Regions from separate parts of the Bacillus thuringiensis genome, predicted to be linked through region 1. Evidence: a T-box and tRNA genes for the amino acid it is inferred to sense, from the RefSeq annotation. Region 1 holds a T-box; the other regions hold tRNA genes.

Region 1 (4,864 bases):
TACTATTACTAATTAGCTTTTTTTATACAAGCTCCTCTTAAAATTAAATGTTATTTTTATGTAAAAAAGCACGCAGATTGTTTTATAACATACACTCTTTACTATAACAGAAAGGTGGTATCACTATGCCCCTTATTCCATACAACGAAAGTGATGTTGATTTACTAGCTCGTTTAATTCGTGCTGAAGCTGAAGGCGAAGGTCGCCAAGGTGAGGAGCTTGTTGGATGCGTTGTCGTAAATCGTGTATTTTGTGATTGCTTAGATTTTAAACAACTCCGGTCTGTACGTGATGCAGTATACCAAAGCCCCGGCGGATTCGAAGCAGTGCAATACGGGTATTTTTATCAACGCGCTCGTGATTCAGAAAAAGAAATTGCAAGAAAAGTTTTACAAGGTCAATGGCGCTGGCCTGCACGATGGGCTCTTTGGTATTTCCGTCCAGTTGGAGCTTGTCCACCTGAATGGTATAACCAGCCATTTGTAGGACAGTTTAAAAGCCATTGTTTTTATGAACCAAGTGGTGATGAATGTCCGAAAATGTATTCACGATAGTAAAATTTGCAACGCAAGTACTTAGAAATTTTGGTACTTGCGTTGCTTATAACTGTGCTTTAGAAATCTAATAGTGTGATGAATCTTTCTATGCTTACCACATGTATTAATAATGGTATACGAGGACCATTTGATTGATTCATAATGAGCTTATATATAATAGTGAATAATTGTTTTTGATTTTCTTTCATTATTTTTTTATTTTCATGATGACAAATCGCATATAATTGCTCCATTAAGTTAGAGTAATCTTTATTAGAACGAAGTATTTTACAAACTTCTACTAGCCATTCTTTCTGCCTTTCATCTAATGTGTAGTAAAACTCTGCATTTTTCTCCTGATTTACCGCGATTAATTTTTCAGATTGAAAGTTTCTTATCCAATACTCTGCGCGATTACTTATCGCTCTCATTTCATCTAATGCATAGCTCCTATCTATTTTCTTTAATATCCCCTGTAAAATAGTTGAATCAAAATTTAATAATGGTAACGTTCCTGCTACTTGATTAAATTTCGGATATTCTTTAAACTCGCTATCAACTTTAGAGATTTTAATTGCATTAAATAAATCTTCATTTTTGAGCGTTTTATTTTCATAACTATCTTTCAATCGTTCATACTCTGTATAATTACGAATCACATCTTCATCCAACCCAATATGAAAAGCAGCGCCTGGTTTGTATTTTGCAAACATAAAGAGAATTACTTCTGGTATATACACTTTCAATATATCGCTTGGTGTAATACTATTCCCTGAAGAACTAGACATTTTTTCATGATTCCCTTTAATACCAATGAAATCGTAAGCAACGTAATGAGGCGCTTCTCGATTGAATATTTTCCTTGCAATTTCTTTTGATACATTATAACTACCCGTTTCTGATGAATGATCTCTACCGCCCGGTTCAAAAACAACATCCTCTATCATCCATCTCATCGGCCAATCGATTTTCCAATTCAATTTCATTTTTTTTGTATTTAATACGGATAACTCTTTTTCATTTCCGCATTCACATTCATACCGGACTGTTTTTAATACTTCATTAAAATGTGTAATAGTTGTTGTATCTTTTCCGCACCTCTCACAATATAATGTAGCTGGATAAAAGCTCTCTCGCTCTTCTTCACTACACTCTCCAGTTTTAAAATCCATTAAAATATCATATATTTCTTTTCGTTTATACAAAGCCTCTAAAATATTATCATTATACCTTCCACTTCTATATTCATCATGTTGATAAATAAATTCTACTTCAATTCCAAATGCTTGAAGCGATTTTTCAAACTCTTTTTCAAAATGCTCCGCATACGAGTTATGACATCCATACGGATCTGGAATATCACAGTATGGCATACCAATATACTTTGCAAAAGATGGATCAATATTTTTTGGAACTTTTCTAAACCTATCATAATCATCCCACGAAAATATAAAACGAGTCTTTTTCCCTAAATCTTGAAGTGCTCTTACTACGAAATAAGTCGTTACGATTTCACGAAAGTTCCCAATATGAACAGAACCTGACGGACTAATTCCAGATGCACAAACAAACATTTCTTTATTTGGATGTTTCCTAATTAATTCATGCGCTACTTCATACGCCCAATGCATATATTACTCACCTCAATTATTTTTCGTTTCTCATTTCCAGTTTTATGCAACAAAAAAACTCCCACCCCCAAGATTATTCATCTTGAGGACGAGAGTTGTTAGCTTCGCGGTACCACCTCAGTTTGTTAATATGTCACCATATTAACCTCTTCAGGTACGGCAAAATATGCTTATACCCTATCTCTATAACGGGAGAACCCGTCGCACCATCCCTAAATAAATTAGTTCCTTGCGCAGCTCCAAGTCTTTTTTCATTAAGATGTATACCGCTCTTTCTCAGCTACCAGAGCTCTCTGTACGTATTCTTTCTTAACTACTCTTCTCTTCTATGCCTTAAATATTAGTTTTTTAATATGATAATTTATAACACTTTTATTGTCAAACTTTTCCGAATCGAAATCGTAAAATTATCTAAAAAAATTCTTTATCGCTTCTAATTGAATTTTGTGGCTACACTCATCACAACAATATGCCCCTTTTGGTTTCTCTTTAAATCGCTTATATTTTTCACTACCTTCGTAAACACGAAATATATTCTTACAAGAAAAGCAAACAATCTCATAAAACATCATATGCATTTTCCTCTCCGTGTTTATAAACCTTTTAATCACTTGAGAAGATTAGTTTTCTAGAGCACAAATCATAATATCCTCTGACTAAAAGGTTTACCTCTATTCTTATCGAATTATATTAATATCTTATAACGCGAGGTGAACATCTTGTTCAGTAATATAGACTTAGTTTTAAATGTTAAAGCAAGTTTAGCTGAAGGACCATGTTGGAATGAAAAAAAGCAACTTTTATATTGGGTTGATATTATGGAGAAAAAATTATGCATATATAATCCTACTACCAATACGAACCAAGTAATCGCTCTCAATCAACAAATTGGCTGTGTTGTTCCATATTTAGAGGACAAATTACTCTTAGCTATGGAAAACGGCTTTTATTCTATTAATGTAAATACAGAAAAACTGACACATATTTTTGACCCCGAACCTCATTTAATAGAAAATCGTTTTAATGATGGAAAATGTGATCCAGCTGGTCGTTTCTGGGCAGGTACTACAGATACATACGGTATGAATGCTGCAGGTTCCTTATATTGTTTACATAATAATTTGAGTGTAAAGAAAAAAGTTTCACATGTAAATACTTCAAACGGAATCGCTTGGTCACCTGATCATACATACCTTTACTTTATAGATACACCTACTAAAAAAGTGGTTCGCTATCAATATAATATACGTACTGGAGACATTCATAATCCAAGTGATGTAATCATTTTCTCTGAAAATGATGGTCTACCTGATGGTATGACAATTGACGAAGAAGGTTGTTTATGGATTGCACATTGGGGAGGTTCAAAAATAACTAGATGGAATCCCTCTACTGGAGAACAAATATTAAGTATTCCAATTCCTGCGTTATATGTAACATCATGTACATTTGGTGGGCCTAACTTAACTGATTTATATGTTACAACAGCCAGAACAAGAATGACGGATGACGAATTAAAAGAGTATCCACATGCTGGTGGTATTTTTCGAATTCAAACAAATGTTAAAGGCTGCCCCACCTATTCATTTTGTAATAAAAATATTGGAGCTGAAACAATATGAACCGTATCGATTACATAAGACAAGAAGAAAAGAACTATCACGATCTTTGCTATGAACAATATAAACTATTTGAAACTGGATCTTGGCTTCACAAGCCGGTTAAAACAGTTATGGATTTAATGGACTACTTTGAAGAGAAAAACAAATTACAAGTGCTTGACCTTGGCTCTGGCGTCGGTAGAAATAGCATTCCAATTGCACAAAAGATTAAAAATGCTAGCGGAACTGTTACATGTATTGATTTACTTGATTCCGCTTTAACAAAGCTACAAATTTATAGCAAAGAACATGACGTATTCGAGGTTATAAAAACAGAAGAAGCAGCAATTGAAAACTATCATATTAGACCTAATACTTATGACTATATCGTTGCAGTATCAAGTTTAGAGCATGTCAGATCAGAAGAAGATTTTAAAAATGTACTCCACTCTATGAAAAGAGGTACAAAAAACGGTGGTATTAATTGTTTAATTATTAACTCTAACATACAAGAAATTGATTCAATAACGAATGAAAAATTAGAAGCTTTAATTGAAATTAATCTTTCAACCGAAGAAATGATAAGTACTTTAAAAAGCATTTATAAAGAATGGAAAGAACTAAAAGTTGAAATAAAAGAATTAGCTTATGATATTGTTCGAAATGAAAGACACATTCAATTAAAAACAAATGCCATTACGTTTGTCGTTCAGAAATAATACTATAAAAAGTAAGGATATTTCCTCATATATTCATAGGAATACCCTTACCTTTTATTTTCATAAAATTATTTTGTTATTAGTTTTCGCATCATCTAAAATATACTTTTCATTCGAAATACTACTCAGCTATTAATTGAATTCATTAACTGGAAGAAATATTCTGCTTCATGAGTCTCATTCAATTTATACCATGAATGAAGTGTATCCGGCGCAAATACATCTAATTTTTTCAGTACTTCCATTGCACATTCTAGAGGCGCTACACCCGATGCAGTAATAAGATTTTCACTGGTTGCTACAGGTCCCATTTCATAAAAATTTTCTCCATTATAATTAGGACAAACCATCTTCATATAATCTAAACTATTACTTGT
Region 2 (4,864 bases), 2.3 Mb from region 1:
TAGCTGGTTCTCCCCGAAATAGCTTTAGGGCTAGCCTTAAGTGTAAGAGTCTTGGAGGTAGAGCACTGATTGAACTAGGGGTCCTCATCGGATTACCGAATTCAGTCAAACTCCGAATGCCAATGACTTATCCTTAGGAGTCAGACTGCGAGTGATAAGATCCGTAGTCAAGAGGGAAACAGCCCAGATCGCCAGCTAAGGTCCCAAAGTGTGTATTAAGTGGAAAAGGATGTGGAGTTGCTTAGACAACTAGGATGTTGGCTTAGAAGCAGCCACCATTTAAAGAGTGCGTAATAGCTCACTAGTCGAGTGACTCTGCGCCGAAAATGTACCGGGGCTAAATACACCACCGAAGCTGCGAATTGATACCAATGGTATCAGTGGTAGGGGAGCGTTCTAAGTGCAGTGAAGTCAGACCGGAAGGACTGGTGGAGCGCTTAGAAGTGAGAATGCCGGTATGAGTAGCGAAAGACGGGTGAGAATCCCGTCCACCGAATGCCTAAGGTTTCCTGAGGAAGGCTCGTCCGCTCAGGGTTAGTCAGGACCTAAGCCGAGGCCGACAGGCGTAGGCGATGGACAACAGGTTGATATTCCTGTACCACCTCTTTATCGTTTGAGCAATGGAGGGACGCAGAAGGATAGAAGAAGCGTGCGATTGGTTGTGCACGTCCAAGCAGTTAGGCTGATAAGTAGGCAAATCCGCTTATCGTGAAGGCTGAGCTGTGATGGGGAAGCTCCTTATGGAGCGAAGTCTTTGATTCCCCGCTGCCAAGAAAAGCTTCTAGCGAGATAAAAGGTGCCTGTACCGCAAACCGACACAGGTAGGCGAGGAGAGAATCCTAAGGTGTGCGAGAGAACTCTGGTTAAGGAACTCGGCAAAATGACCCCGTAACTTCGGGAGAAGGGGTGCTTTCTTAACGGAAAGCCGCAGTGAATAGGCCCAAGCGACTGTTTAGCAAAAACACAGCTCTCTGCGAAGCCGTAAGGCGAAGTATAGGGGGTGACACCTGCCCGGTGCTGGAAGGTTAAGGAGAGGGGTTAGCGTAAGCGAAGCTCTGAACTGAAGCCCCAGTAAACGGCGGCCGTAACTATAACGGTCCTAAGGTAGCGAAATTCCTTGTCGGGTAAGTTCCGACCCGCACGAAAGGTGTAACGATTTGGGCACTGTCTCAACCAGAGACTCGGTGAAATTATAGTACCTGTGAAGATGCAGGTTACCCGCGACAGGACGGAAAGACCCCGTGGAGCTTTACTGTAGCCTGATATTGAATTTTGGTACAGTTTGTACAGGATAGGCGGGAGCCATTGAAACCGGAGCGCTAGCTTCGGTGGAGGCGCTGGTGGGATACCGCCCTGACTGTATTGAAATTCTAACCTACGGGTCTTATCGACCCGGGAGACAGTGTCAGGTGGGCAGTTTGACTGGGGCGGTCGCCTCCTAAAGTGTAACGGAGGCGCCCAAAGGTTCCCTCAGAATGGTTGGAAATCATTCGTAGAGTGCAAAGGCATAAGGGAGCTTGACTGCGAGACCTACAAGTCGAGCAGGGACGAAAGTCGGGCTTAGTGATCCGGTGGTTCCGCATGGAAGGGCCATCGCTCAACGGATAAAAGCTACCCCGGGGATAACAGGCTTATCTCCCCCAAGAGTCCACATCGACGGGGAGGTTTGGCACCTCGATGTCGGCTCATCGCATCCTGGGGCTGTAGTCGGTCCCAAGGGTTGGGCTGTTCGCCCATTAAAGCGGTACGCGAGCTGGGTTCAGAACGTCGTGAGACAGTTCGGTCCCTATCCGTCGTGGGCGTAGGAAATTTGAGAGGAGCTGTCCTTAGTACGAGAGGACCGGGATGGACGCACCGCTGGTGTACCAGTTGTTCTGCCAAGGGCATAGCTGGGTAGCTATGTGCGGAAGGGATAAGTGCTGAAAGCATCTAAGCATGAAGCCCCCCTCAAGATGAGATTTCCCATAGCGTAAGCTAGTAAGATCCCTGAAAGATGATCAGGTTGATAGGTTCGAGGTGGAAGCATGGTGACATGTGGAGCTGACGAATACTAATAGATCGAGGACTTAACCATATAATATGTAGCAATGTTATCTAGTTTTGAAGGAATATATATTTAAAATTCCTTTTGACATTCTGAAAAGAATGTGTATAATGATAAAAGTCTGGTAATGATGGCAGAGAGGTCACACCCGTTCCCATACCGAACACGGAAGTTAAGCTCTCTAGCGCCGATGGTAGTTGGGACCTTGTCCCTGTGAGAGTAGGACGTTGCCAGGCTTGTATTATTCCGCAGTAGCTCAGCGGTAGAGCTATCGGCTGTTAACCGATCGGTCGTAGGTTCGATTCCTACCTGCGGAGCCATTATGCTTCCATAGCTCAGCTGGTAGAGTACTTCCATGGTAAGGAAGAGGTCACCGGTTCAAGCCCGGTTGGAAGCTTGGAAAAAGTTTTTAAATTTTTGGCCCGTTGGTCAAGTGGTTAAGACACCGCCCTTTCACGGCGGTAACACGGGTTCGAATCCCGTACGGGTCACCACTTTTGGAGGATTAGCTCAGCTGGGAGAGCACCTGCCTTACAAGCAGGGGGTCGGCGGTTCGATCCCGTCATCCTCCACCATATATGTTTAAATGTCGGAGGGGTAGCGAAGTGGCTAAACGCGGCGGACTGTAAATCCGCTCCTTCGGGTTCGGCAGTTCGAATCTGCCCCCCTCCACCATTTTCTTAAAAATAACCTGAAAGGGTTTATTTTTTTGAGAAGATAACCATACTAGTAAATATTAATGGGCTATAGCCAAGCGGTAAGGCAACGGACTTTGACTCCGTCATGCGCTGGTTCGAATCCAGCTAGCCCAGCCATTTACGAGCCATTAGCTCAGTTGGTAGAGCATCTGACTTTTAATCAGAGGGTCGAAGGTTCGAATCCTTCATGGCTCACCATTTTCGCGGAAGTAGTTCAGTGGTAGAATACAACCTTGCCAAGGTTGGGGTCGCGGGTTCGAATCCCGTCTTCCGCTTTATTACTAAGGGGCCTTAGCTCAGCTGGGAGAGCGCCTGCCTTGCACGCAGGAGGTCAGCGGTTCGATCCCGCTAGGCTCCATCTAAATAGAAAAAGCTTACATCATATGATGTAAGCTTTTTTGTGTTTAAAAAGACAACTTTTATATTTATCGTTTAAAATGAAGAAAACGTAAAAATAAGGGATGGGGGATAATTGTGAAAGTTGTTATTGCATCTGATTCATATAAAGAAAGCCTAAAAGCTATAGAAGTATGTGAAGCTATTGAAAGAGGTTTTAGAGCAATTTTTCCTAATGCAAAGTATGTGAAAATACCAATTGGAGATGGAGGAGAAGGGACGGTTGAATCGCTTGTTGATGCTACAGGGGGGAGAATTATATCAATTAGTGTGACAGGACCGCTTAGAGAAAGTGTACAAGCTTTTTATGGCGTGTCTAAAGATAAAAAGACAGCGTTTATTGAAATGGCAGCAGCATCAGGATTACAGCACGTTCCAGTTGAAAAGCGAAACCCACTTATTACAACGACAAAAGGAACAGGAGAACTTATATTACATGCGCTAAATCAAGGGGCGGAGTACATAATTTTAGGACTTGGAGGAAGTGCTACAAACGATGGTGGGGCAGGCATGTTAGCAGCTTTAGGAGTAAGATTTATAAATGACAAGGGTGAAGTAATAGATCCATCTGGAGGTACGTTACATTCGATTGTTGCTATTGATTTTTCACAAATGGACCCACGCTTAAAGGGGGTAAAGATAGAAGCGGCATGTGATGTGGATAATCCATTAGTCGGAATGCAGGGAGCATCTTTCGTATTTGGGAGACAAAAGGGTGCGAATGTAGAGATGATGAAAGAGCTAGATGAGAATTTAAAACATTATGCGAATATCCTTAAAAGATATGTATCTTCTGATGTATCTGAAATACCTGGTGCAGGGGCAGCAGGAGGAATGGGAGCGGCTGTTATTTCAGTGCTAAAGGGAGACTTGCGAAGGGGCATTGAAATTGTATTGGATTATACAAATTTCGATAAACATATAGAAGATGCAGATCTCATTATAACTGGTGAAGGTAGAATAGATGAACAAACTGCATATGGGAAGGCTCCTGTTGGTGTTGCGGGGCGTGCGAAACGTTTTTCTGTGCCTGTAATTGCTATTGGAGGGTCTGTATCATCTGATTATTCAGCCGTGTACGAGAAAGGAATAGATGCGGTATTTAGTATTACAACGAGACCGATGACACTAGAAGAAGCATATAGAGTAGCAGAAGAAAATATTGAAATGACAACGAAGAATATTGCAACAGTATGGAAAATAGCGTCAGAAAAACACTTCTAAATGTAGGGTTGTTTTTTTATTATTATTTAATAATAGTGATTGTGATTGTTTCATTAAGTTAACTTTATACATAGAATAGTCTTGAAATTTGATTTTCAACGTGAATATAAGTGAATAATTTGTATATCCATACAGAAAAATGTCGAGTTGAGTCAGACTATATAAAAGATTTAAAATATTTAGTGAAGGCACAGAAGGGGGATACTATCTATGAAAAAAGAAATCTCAGTTATTGGAGTTCCAATGGATTTAGGGCAGATGCGTCGTGGCGTTGATATGGGACCGAGCGCAATCCGTTATGCAGGGGTAATTGAAAGAATTGAAGAAATTGGATATAACGTTAAAGATATGGGAGATATACGTATAGAGAGAGAAAAAGAGATAGATGAAAATACAAAATTAAGAAACCTTACACAAGTTGCAACTGTATGTAATGAATTAGCAAGTAAGGTGGATCATATTATAGAAGAAGGTCGTTTTCCACTTGTATTAGGTGGTGACC
Region 3 (4,864 bases), 2.2 Mb from region 1:
CCTACAAGTCGAGCAGGGACGAAAGTCGGGCTTAGTGATCCGGTGGTTCCGCATGGAAGGGCCATCGCTCAACGGATAAAAGCTACCCCGGGGATAACAGGCTTATCTCCCCCAAGAGTCCACATCGACGGGGAGGTTTGGCACCTCGATGTCGGCTCATCGCATCCTGGGGCTGTAGTCGGTCCCAAGGGTTGGGCTGTTCGCCCATTAAAGCGGTACGCGAGCTGGGTTCAGAACGTCGTGAGACAGTTCGGTCCCTATCCGTCGTGGGCGTAGGAAATTTGAGAGGAGCTGTCCTTAGTACGAGAGGACCGGGATGGACGCACCGCTGGTGTACCAGTTGTTCTGCCAAGGGCATAGCTGGGTAGCTATGTGCGGAAGGGATAAGTGCTGAAAGCATCTAAGCATGAAGCCCCCCTCAAGATGAGATTTCCCATAGCGTAAGCTAGTAAGATCCCTGAAAGATGATCAGGTTGATAGGTTCGAGGTGGAAGCATGGTGACATGTGGAGCTGACGAATACTAATAGATCGAGGACTTAACCATATAATATGAAGCAATGTTATCTAGTTTTGAAAGAATATAAAAAAACTTGTTGACTTTAGAAGTTAAACGAGTTACAATAATTCTTGTCTTAAATGAATACAGTCTGGTAATGATGGCAGAGAGGTCACACCCGTTCCCATACCGAACACGGAAGTTAAGCTCTCTAGCGCCGATGGTAGTTGGGACCTTGTCCCTGTGAGAGTAGGACGTTGCCAGGCAAATGGAGGATTAGCTCAGCTGGGAGAGCACCTGCCTTACAAGCAGGGGGTCGGCGGTTCGATCCCGTCATCCTCCACCATTTAGCCGACTTAGCTCAATTGGTAGAGCAACTGACTTGTAATCAGTAGGTTGGGGGTTCAAGTCCTCTAGTCGGCACCAGAAAATCATGGCGGTTGTGGCGAAGTGGTTAACGCACCGGATTGTGGCTCCGGCATTCGTGGGTTCGATTCCCATCAGTCGCCCCATTTTTTCTTAAAATATTAATATGCGGGTGTGGCGGAATTGGCAGACGCACTAGACTTAGGATCTAGCGCCTTTGGCGTGGGGGTTCGACTCCCTTCACCCGCACTTTTAATAAAATATCTCAAACATGTCTTGCGGAAGTAGTTCAGTGGTAGAATACAACCTTGCCAAGGTTGGGGTCGCGGGTTCGAATCCCGTCTTCCGCTCCAATTTTCAATATGACATGCCGGGGTGGCGGAACAGGCAGACGCACAGGACTTAAAATCCTGCGGTGGGTGACCACCGTGCGGGTTCGACCCCCGCCCTCGGCACCATATGCGCCCGTAGCTCAATTGGATAGAGCGTTTGACTACGGATCAAGAGGTTAGGGGTTCGACTCCTCTCGGGCGCGCTTTTATTAACGGGAAGTGGCTCAGCTTGGTAGAGCACCTGGTTTGGGACCAGGGGGTCGCAGGTTCAAATCCTGTCTTCCCGATATTCCCAAAAACATGGGGCCTTAGCTCAGCTGGGAGAGCGCCTGCCTTGCACGCAGGAGGTCAGCGGTTCGATCCCGCTAGGCTCCACTTATTTTAATATCATTTATGGCGGTGTAGCTCAGCTGGCTAGAGCGTACGGTTCATACCCGTGAGGTCGGGGGTTCGATCCCCTCCGCCGCTACCATAAAGGACCTTTAGCTCAGCTGGTTAGAGCAGACGGCTCATAACCGTCCGGTCGTAGGTTCGAGTCCTACAAGGTCCACCACTAAAGGTTTATATCTCGGAGGTATACCCAAGTTCGGCTGAAGGGATCGGTCTTGAAAACCGACAGGCGGCGAGAGTCGCGCGGGGGTTCGAATCCCTCTACCTCCTCCATTTTTTCTTAAATTACATATTATATCATCGCGGGGTGGAGCAGTACGGTAGCTCGTCGGGCTCATAACCCGAAGGTCGCAGGTTCAAATCCTGTCCCCGCAACCAAATGGTCCCGTGGTGTAGTGGTTAACATGCCTGCCTGTCACGCAGGAGATCGCCGGTTCGACCCCGGTCGGGACCGCCATTTTAATAAGGCTCGGTAGCTCAGTCGGTAGAGCAGAGGACTGAAAATCCTCGTGTCGGCGGTTCGATTCCGTCCCGAGCCACCATTTTGAAGTCGCAAGCCGGCTTAGCTCAATTGGTAGAGCAACTGACTTGTAATCAGTAGGTTGGGGGTTCAAGTCCTCTAGCCGGCACCACTTTCAAAATGAGCCATTAGCTCAGTTGGTAGAGCATCTGACTTTTAATCAGAGGGTCGAAGGTTCGAATCCTTCATGGCTCACCATTTTCAATTTAATGCGGGTGTAGTTTAGTGGTAAAACAAGAGCCTTCCAAGCTCTGGTCGAGAGTTCGATTCTCTTCACCCGCTTTTCAATTATGGGCCTATAGCTCAGCTGGTTAGAGCGCACGCCTGATAAGCGTGAGGTCGATGGTTCGAGTCCATTTAGGCCCACCATAATTGTTCCGCAGTAGCTCAGTGGTAGAGCTATCGGCTGTTAACCGATCGGTCGTAGGTTCGAGTCCTACCTGCGGAGCCATATTATAGAGAAGTACCCAAGTGGCTCAAGGGGCTCCCCTGCTAAGGGAGTAGATCGCGAACGCGGTGCGAGGGTTCGAATCCCTTCTTCTCTGCCAGAACTGGCCCGTTGGTCAAGTGGTTAAGACACCGCCCTTTCACGGCGGTAACACGGGTTCGAATCCCGTACGGGTCATACTAAAAGAGATAGCATAATCTGCTATCTCTTTTTTGTTGTGTATAGATATAGAAGAAGCTATAACAGATTATAAATAATAAATTTTAAAAAGTTATATCAATTTAAATAGGATTACCTCTTCTTATACATAAGAAGAGGTAATCCTATTTTTTGAATATGTTTTAACCCTCTGCTGAATGCCCATCCGGTTTCATAACAGCATGACTATATGCGGAGTGAAGAGTTTTGTATCCTAAAAGTGCAATAGTTAAGGCAAGGCCTCCGGCTATAATGGCCACACTAAATCCTGCCCGAGCTCCAAAGTTATCAATAACTAAACCAGCTATCGCTGATCCTAGGGAGACTCCAATTCCAAGTCCTGTAATTGCCCAAGTCATTCCTTCGGTTATTTTTGATTCAGGTACGATTTTTTCCACAAGTCCCATGGTAATAATCATAGTAGGAGCGACAGATAACCCTGCAAAGAAAACAATAACTACTAGCCAAGTAATAGTGTTTACGAAAACTAGTGGCAGCATTGTTATCATGGATAGTGTGACTGCTATTAAAAATTGATTATAGGGTGGAGTACTGAGTTTAAGGGTACCGAAAATTAGACCTGCAAGGCATGAACCGATTGCATAGACAGAAAGTACAAAGCTAGCAGCTACGGTGTTTCCTTGATGTTCAGCAAAAGCTACACTAACGACATCTATTGTGCCAAATATAGTACCTATGGCGATGAGTGTGAATACTAGTACTCGCAAAGAACCGATTTTAAACACTGTTCCTTTGTTTGTAATGTCATGAGGGTGTACAGGCGGTTCTGTGCTTTTTTGCATGGTGAATAGGCATACCCCAATTGTAAGAAAAACAGATGATAAAAGTGGGCCCGCTTCTGGGAAGAACATAACACTTAAACTGACAGATAATACAGGACCAATGATGAAGCAAATTTCGTCGACGACCGATTCGAAGGAAAATGCTGTATGCAATTTATGGGATCCACGGTATAGTTTAGTCCAACGTGCACGCACCATGGCTGACATGTTGGGCATACAACCTGCACATAAGGCGGATAGAAATAGCGTCCAATAAGGAGCTTCATATTTCGTACATAGGAGTAAGAGGATCGTAAAGAAAACACTGATACCTGTAGTCGGAAGAAGTATGCGAGATTGCCCTAATTGATCGGCCATCCGAGAAATATGAGGAGCTAGTAAAGCTGATGATAATGTAAAGGTGGCTGCAACAGCTCCAGCAAGCCAATAGTCACCACGTAACTGAGATAACATTGTAACAATACCTATGCCCATCATTGATATAGGCATCCGAGCTATAAATCCTGCTAATGAGAATCCTTTTGTACCAGGAGCACTGAAAATTTCGCGGTAGGAATTAAACATGATAATCACCAAAGTATTTGACGTTTACATATACATTCTTCATTCTTTTAACTCCTCCTCTGTTTCATTAATACCTTCTATAAAAAGGGACAGTGAGTCAATGTAGGATATAGGTAAGAAGTTATATTATCTTGTAAGCTAGAAACAATTGACATACGCACCGTATGCCAATATCATATTAACATACGGTGCGTATGTCAATTAGAAAGTTTTATCGTTGGGTAGAGAGCTAACGATAAAAGGAGTTATTCTTTTACATAGAGAACGATACTATAATAGGATTCATTTTGAATAAAGAGAATGAATAGAAGTAGGAGGAAAAGATGGGTAGAAAAACAAGAGAAGAAATGATCATTGAAACACGTGCAAAATTGCTAAGTGCAGCAAGAGAGGCTTTTGGTACAGTTGGATATGTAAACACGTCTATGGATGATTTTACAGCATCTGTCGGTTTAACACGTGGTGCAATTTATCATCATTTTGGTGATAAAAAAGGATTGTTAGAAGCGGTTGTAAAAGAAATTGATATGGAAATGGATAATAAATTAGGAAAAGTATCAGATGAGGCGGAAGGAAAATGGGAAGGGTTTGTTGGGCGTTGTCGTGCGTATTTATCAATGGCACTTAATCCAGAGATCCAGCGAATTGTACTTCGTGATGCACCAGCAGTATTAGGAACTAGTTATTATCAATCATCACAGTCACAATGTTTAGTGACGATGGCGGAGATGCTTCAGCAACTAATG
Region 4 (4,864 bases), 1.7 Mb from region 1:
TGGTGGGATACCGCCCTGACTGTATTGAAATTCTAACCTACGGGTCTTATCGACCCGGGAGACAGTGTCAGGTGGGCAGTTTGACTGGGGCGGTCGCCTCCTAAAGTGTAACGGAGGCGCCCAAAGGTTCCCTCAGAATGGTTGGAAATCATTCGTAGAGTGCAAAGGCATAAGGGAGCTTGACTGCGAGACCTACAAGTCGAGCAGGGACGAAAGTCGGGCTTAGTGATCCGGTGGTTCCGCATGGAAGGGCCATCGCTCAACGGATAAAAGCTACCCCGGGGATAACAGGCTTATCTCCCCCAAGAGTCCACATCGACGGGGAGGTTTGGCACCTCGATGTCGGCTCATCGCATCCTGGGGCTGTAGTCGGTCCCAAGGGTTGGGCTGTTCGCCCATTAAAGCGGTACGCGAGCTGGGTTCAGAACGTCGTGAGACAGTTCGGTCCCTATCCGTCGTGGGCGTAGGAAATTTGAGAGGAGCTGTCCTTAGTACGAGAGGACCGGGATGGACGCACCGCTGGTGTACCAGTTGTTCTGCCAAGGGCATAGCTGGGTAGCTATGTGCGGAAGGGATAAGTGCTGAAAGCATCTAAGCATGAAGCCCCCCTCAAGATGAGATTTCCCATAGCGTAAGCTAGTAAGATCCCTGAAAGATGATCAGGTTGATAGGTTCGAGGTGGAAGCATGGTGACATGTGGAGCTGACGAATACTAATAGATCGAGGACTTAACCATATAATATGAAGCAAATGTTATCTAGTTTTGAGAGAACATAAAAAACTTGTTGACTTTTAAAGTAAATAAGTTATAATAATGATTGTCTCAAAAGAATAATGTCTGGTAATGATGGCAGAGAGGTCACACCCGTTCCCATACCGAACACGGAAGTTAAGCTCTCTAGCGCCGATGGTAGTTGGGACCTTGTCCCTGTGAGAGTAGGACGTTGCCAGGCAAAATGGAGGATTAGCTCAGCTGGGAGAGCACCTGCCTTACAAGCAGGGGGTCGGCGGTTCGATCCCGTCATCCTCCACCATATATGTCGGAGGGGTAGCGAAGTGGCTAAACGCGGCGGACTGTAAATCCGCTCCTTCGGGTTCGGCAGTTCGAATCTGCCCCCCTCCACCATTCTTAATTAATGGGCTATAGCCAAGCGGTAAGGCAACGGACTTTGACTCCGTCATGCGCTGGTTCGAATCCAGCTAGCCCAGCCATTAAGAGCCATTAGCTCAGTTGGTAGAGCATCTGACTTTTAATCAGAGGGTCGAAGGTTCGAATCCTTCATGGCTCACCATTTTTAATAAAACATGCGGGTGTGGCGGAATTGGCAGACGCACTAGACTTAGGATCTAGCGCCTTTGGCGTGGGGGTTCGACTCCCTTCACCCGCACTTTTAATAAAATAACTCATACATGTCTTGCGGAAGTAGTTCAGTGGTAGAATACAACCTTGCCAAGGTTGGGGTCGCGGGTTCGAATCCCGTCTTCCGCTCCAATTTTCAATATGACATGCCGGGGTGGCGGAACAGGCAGACGCACAGGACTTAAAATCCTGCGGTGGGTGACCACCGTGCGGGTTCGACCCCCGCCCTCGGCACCATATGCGCCCGTAGCTCAATTGGATAGAGCGTTTGACTACGGATCAAGAGGTTAGGGGTTCGACTCCTCTCGGGCGCGCTTTTATTAACGGGAAGTGGCTCAGCTTGGTAGAGCACCTGGTTTGGGACCAGGGGGTCGCAGGTTCAAATCCTGTCTTCCCGATATTCAAAAAAACATGGGGCCTTAGCTCAGCTGGGAGAGCGCCTGCCTTGCACGCAGGAGGTCAGCGGTTCGATCCCGCTAGGCTCCACTTTATTTAATATATGTCTCGGAGGTATACCCAAGTTCGGCTGAAGGGATCGGTCTTGAAAACCGACAGGCGGTGAGAATCGCGCGGGGGTTCGAATCCCTCTACCTCCTCCATTTTTTTTATGATTTAGACATATAATAATAAAATATTTATTTTTTCCTTCATGGAGGTATACCCAAGTTCGGCTGAAGGGATCGGTCTTGAAAACCGACAGGCGGCGAGAGTCGCGCGGGGGTTCGAATCCCTCTACCTCCTCCATTTTTTAATTTCATATTGTCGCGGGGTGGAGCAGCACGGTAGCTCGTCGGGCTCATAACCCGAAGGTCGCAGGTTCAAATCCTGTCCCCGCAACCAAATGGTCCCGTGGTGTAGTGGTTAACATGCCTGCCTGTCACGCAGGAGATCGCCGGTTCGACCCCGGTCGGGACCGCCATTTATGTTGGCTCGGTAGCTCAGTCGGTAGAGCAGAGGACTGAAAATCCTCGTGTCGGCGGTTCGATTCCGTCCCGAGCCACCATTTTTTTTATGCCGGCTTAGCTCAATTGGTAGAGCAACTGACTTGTAATCAGTAGGTTGGGGGTTCAAGTCCTCTAGCCGGCATCATTTAGGGGCATAGTTTAAAGGTAGAACTGAGGTCTCCAAAACCTCCAGTGTGGGTTCGATTCCTACTGCCCCTGTAAAGTATATGGGCCTATAGCTCAGCTGGTTAGAGCGCACGCCTGATAAGCGTGAGGTCGATGGTTCGAGTCCATTTAGGCCCACCATATATTATTCCGCAGTAGCTCAGTGGTAGAGCTATCGGCTGTTAACCGATCGGTCGTAGGTTCGAGTCCTACCTGCGGAGCCATGGCCCGTTGGTCAAGTGGTTAAGACACCGCCCTTTCACGGCGGTAACACGGGTTCGAATCCCGTACGGGTCATAAAAAAAAGAGTCAGCATTATGCTGGCTCTTTTTTATTTTGTTGATCCTTTTTATCATGTTACTTTCCAGAAATAAATAAAGGGATTTTGGAAAAGCTATGGTATGTATAAAAAGGAGGAAATAAATAATGACACGAGTTAGAGACTTAATGAGTACCCATATTGTACATTGTACACCGCTAGACAATGTATATGAGGCAGCTGTAAAAATGAAGGAAGAATCGGTTGGATTAATTCCTGTTGTTGAAAATGAGCAAGTTGTTGGGCTTGTTACTGATCGAGATTTAGTTGTTCGAGGGATTGCTGAAAAACATCCTGGATCTAATAAAATTACAAATGTAATGACAACAAATATTATCTCAGTTTCTCCAAATGATCCTATTGAAAAAGCTACAGAGCTAATGGCACAGTATCAAATTAGACGGTTACCAGTAGTTGATAGTGGTCAGCTTATTGGTATGTTAGCACTAGGAGATTTAGCTATAAGGGAATCGGCAGATGATCAAGCTGGATTTGCCTTGAGCGAAATTTCAGAGCGTACAGAGTAAATTGAAACTTTAATTAACCGAGATTTTAATGGTTACTCATAAAGAGCTAAACTATATATAAAATTCAGATGCATTATTCTAGCATATATGGATTAAACTAATATGTTAGCGTGATGTATCTGAGACATTATATAATAAGTATATGGTTAATAATTTCGACAGTTTTTTAAAATTTGTTATTCTTAATTTTTAATAAGAGAAAAGATGATATACTGATAGATATAAGTATTATGAGAGATTTTGAATATAACAATATTAATTTTTAATGGTGCGATAATAACTTAATATTTCCTACATAGATGAAAGGGAAGGGGAATTATATGAAGGCTGTACAGGGCGATCCAAATTGGAATTTGGTTACAGATACATATATAGAACCAAATAATTTCGCTGAATTATTTTCTTTGCTTGTACCTTGTCACCCAAAAGGTGAGGGGAAAGAACGAACTATATTAGTATGGAAAGAGAAAGAATTTTATAAAGAAGAAAATTTAGCCGCATTTATTGTATATGGCATGAATAAAGTAAAGAATTTACCGCAGTTTCATAAAGATGAAATTCCAACTTTAGTGCGTATTCTTCGCTTATGCCAAGAGATTGGTTGGTATGAAGAAGCAAATGCTTTTATGATAGCACAAGGATTAGCTGAGTTTGTTCATACTTCATTGGAATATGAAACATGGGATCTTTTGACGCAATCAGTTGCTTTAAACTATTTAATTATTAAATATCGTATCGGCGAATTGACAGATAGAGATATTAAAATTTGGGATAGAGTTAAATTTAATGAAAAATGTATAACAGATTGTAAACATTTATTATCTCATAAAGAAGTATTGGAATTTACATTCTTTTATATGTGCAAGAGAGCAAAATCATTATCAAAAGAGCAATTAAATAGTGATATGATGAGTTTAGCAATGTATTGTAATACTTTTGTATATGATTTATATACACATGATTTATTACGGAAATATCGCAAGTGTACAGATTTCCTATCATATTATGGGCCTAGTCAGGCAGTTTTAGCATGTCAAAGAGCTGTATTATCTCAAATTTCCGATCGCTTAGACCCGTTAAAGACAACTCATGTAGATGATTATTTATATGTGATGAAAGAAATGATGGAGCATATGACGATAGGAGTAATGGATCGATATGGTCATTTTATTGGAAAGCTACTATCTTATGTGCCATTTTTCGAAATGATACAAGTTCCACAGCATGCATATTATTGTGAAGAGTTACTGTATATTTGTAAGGGCATTGAATATAAAGAAGAAACACTACGCAATTATATATTTATACAATTACATGATTGTTTACCATCATTCTTTAGGCTATTTCTTAAAAATAAGCGTTACGCAACGATTCATGATATTCTTTTCTATTGGTGCGATGATGAACAACGAATGAGCTTAGAGAAAAAATATAATTTGAGCTTTATTTATGAAAAATATGCTTGTGGATAAACAATATTTTCGATATGAAAAATTAATATAAATTAAAAAGGATCTCCGGTTTATGTGAGATCCTTTTTTGTTAGTAA

The links. The T-box of region 1 lies ahead of lysS (lysine--tRNA ligase). A T-box ahead of a tRNA ligase gene usually reads a tRNA of that ligase, here a tRNA-Lys.
Region 2: it encodes a tRNA-Lys, which carries the amino acid that the T-box ahead of lysS (lysine--tRNA ligase) is inferred to sense. The anticodon was not compared.
Region 3: it encodes a tRNA-Lys, which carries the amino acid that the T-box ahead of lysS (lysine--tRNA ligase) is inferred to sense. The anticodon was not compared.
Region 4: it encodes a tRNA-Lys, which carries the amino acid that the T-box ahead of lysS (lysine--tRNA ligase) is inferred to sense. The anticodon was not compared.

Annotation. Positions count from the first base shown of each region.
Region 1 covers NZ_CP012099.1:2,464,822-2,469,685, reverse strand. The annotation lists gene AC241_RS12695 (cell wall hydrolase) at 126-554, shown strand; gene lysS (lysine--tRNA ligase) at 614-2,167, opposite strand; T-box leader at 2,249-2,505, opposite strand; gene AC241_RS12685 (DUF2197 domain-containing protein) at 2,575-2,745, opposite strand; gene AC241_RS12680 (SMP-30/gluconolactonase/LRE family protein) at 2,887-3,789, shown strand; gene AC241_RS12675 (class I SAM-dependent methyltransferase) at 3,786-4,487, shown strand; gene AC241_RS12670 (type 1 glutamine amidotransferase family protein) at 4,613-4,864, opposite strand, start outside.
Region 2 covers NZ_CP012099.1:153,680-158,543, forward strand. The annotation lists rRNA gene AC241_RS00885 (23S ribosomal RNA) at 1-2,074, shown strand, start outside; rRNA gene rrf (5S ribosomal RNA) at 2,165-2,280, shown strand; tRNA gene AC241_RS00895 (tRNA-Asn) at 2,290-2,364, shown strand; tRNA gene AC241_RS00900 (tRNA-Thr) at 2,369-2,441, shown strand; tRNA gene AC241_RS00905 (tRNA-Glu) at 2,464-2,538, shown strand; tRNA gene AC241_RS00910 (tRNA-Val) at 2,544-2,619, shown strand; tRNA gene AC241_RS00915 (tRNA-Tyr) at 2,636-2,719, shown strand; tRNA gene AC241_RS00920 (tRNA-Gln) at 2,785-2,859, shown strand; tRNA gene AC241_RS00925 (tRNA-Lys) at 2,865-2,940, shown strand; tRNA gene AC241_RS00930 (tRNA-Gly) at 2,946-3,017, shown strand; tRNA gene AC241_RS00935 (tRNA-Ala) at 3,028-3,100, shown strand; gene AC241_RS00940 (glycerate kinase) at 3,217-4,362, shown strand; gene rocF (arginase) at 4,573-4,864, shown strand, end outside.
Region 3 covers NZ_CP012099.1:4,688,235-4,693,098, reverse strand. The annotation lists rRNA gene AC241_RS24335 (23S ribosomal RNA) at 1-545, shown strand, start outside; rRNA gene rrf (5S ribosomal RNA) at 648-763, shown strand; tRNA gene AC241_RS24325 (tRNA-Val) at 768-843, shown strand; tRNA gene AC241_RS24320 (tRNA-Thr) at 848-923, shown strand; tRNA gene AC241_RS24315 (tRNA-His) at 934-1,009, shown strand; tRNA gene AC241_RS24310 (tRNA-Leu) at 1,032-1,112, shown strand; tRNA gene AC241_RS24305 (tRNA-Gly) at 1,142-1,216, shown strand; tRNA gene AC241_RS24300 (tRNA-Leu) at 1,233-1,321, shown strand; tRNA gene AC241_RS24295 (tRNA-Arg) at 1,325-1,398, shown strand; tRNA gene AC241_RS24290 (tRNA-Pro) at 1,409-1,482, shown strand; tRNA gene AC241_RS24285 (tRNA-Ala) at 1,498-1,570, shown strand; tRNA gene AC241_RS24280 (tRNA-Met) at 1,591-1,667, shown strand; tRNA gene AC241_RS24275 (tRNA-Ile) at 1,672-1,748, shown strand; tRNA gene AC241_RS24270 (tRNA-Ser) at 1,766-1,858, shown strand; tRNA gene AC241_RS24265 (tRNA-Met) at 1,887-1,963, shown strand; tRNA gene AC241_RS24260 (tRNA-Asp) at 1,967-2,042, shown strand; tRNA gene AC241_RS24255 (tRNA-Phe) at 2,052-2,127, shown strand; tRNA gene AC241_RS24250 (tRNA-Thr) at 2,142-2,217, shown strand; tRNA gene AC241_RS24245 (tRNA-Lys) at 2,228-2,303, shown strand; tRNA gene AC241_RS24240 (tRNA-Gly) at 2,317-2,387, shown strand; tRNA gene AC241_RS24235 (tRNA-Ile) at 2,398-2,474, shown strand; tRNA gene AC241_RS24230 (tRNA-Asn) at 2,482-2,556, shown strand; tRNA gene AC241_RS24225 (tRNA-Ser) at 2,563-2,653, shown strand; tRNA gene AC241_RS24220 (tRNA-Glu) at 2,659-2,730, shown strand; gene AC241_RS24215 (MFS transporter) at 2,895-4,118, opposite strand; gene AC241_RS24210 (TetR/AcrR family transcriptional regulator) at 4,442-4,864, shown strand, end outside.
Region 4 covers NZ_CP012099.1:744,925-749,788, forward strand. The annotation lists rRNA gene AC241_RS03750 (23S ribosomal RNA) at 1-736, shown strand, start outside; rRNA gene rrf (5S ribosomal RNA) at 838-953, shown strand; tRNA gene AC241_RS03760 (tRNA-Val) at 959-1,034, shown strand; tRNA gene AC241_RS03765 (tRNA-Tyr) at 1,043-1,126, shown strand; tRNA gene AC241_RS03770 (tRNA-Gln) at 1,138-1,212, shown strand; tRNA gene AC241_RS03775 (tRNA-Lys) at 1,217-1,292, shown strand; tRNA gene AC241_RS03780 (tRNA-Leu) at 1,308-1,388, shown strand; tRNA gene AC241_RS03785 (tRNA-Gly) at 1,418-1,492, shown strand; tRNA gene AC241_RS03790 (tRNA-Leu) at 1,509-1,597, shown strand; tRNA gene AC241_RS03795 (tRNA-Arg) at 1,601-1,674, shown strand; tRNA gene AC241_RS03800 (tRNA-Pro) at 1,685-1,758, shown strand; tRNA gene AC241_RS03805 (tRNA-Ala) at 1,774-1,846, shown strand; tRNA gene AC241_RS03810 (tRNA-Ser) at 1,867-1,959, shown strand; tRNA gene AC241_RS03815 (tRNA-Ser) at 2,012-2,104, shown strand; tRNA gene AC241_RS03820 (tRNA-Met) at 2,124-2,200, shown strand; tRNA gene AC241_RS03825 (tRNA-Asp) at 2,204-2,279, shown strand; tRNA gene AC241_RS03830 (tRNA-Phe) at 2,288-2,363, shown strand; tRNA gene AC241_RS03835 (tRNA-Thr) at 2,374-2,446, shown strand; tRNA gene AC241_RS03840 (tRNA-Trp) at 2,453-2,523, shown strand; tRNA gene AC241_RS03845 (tRNA-Ile) at 2,534-2,610, shown strand; tRNA gene AC241_RS03850 (tRNA-Asn) at 2,619-2,693, shown strand; tRNA gene AC241_RS03855 (tRNA-Glu) at 2,695-2,766, shown strand; gene AC241_RS03860 (CBS domain-containing protein) at 2,896-3,315, shown strand; gene AC241_RS03865 (DUF3965 domain-containing protein) at 3,636-4,787, shown strand.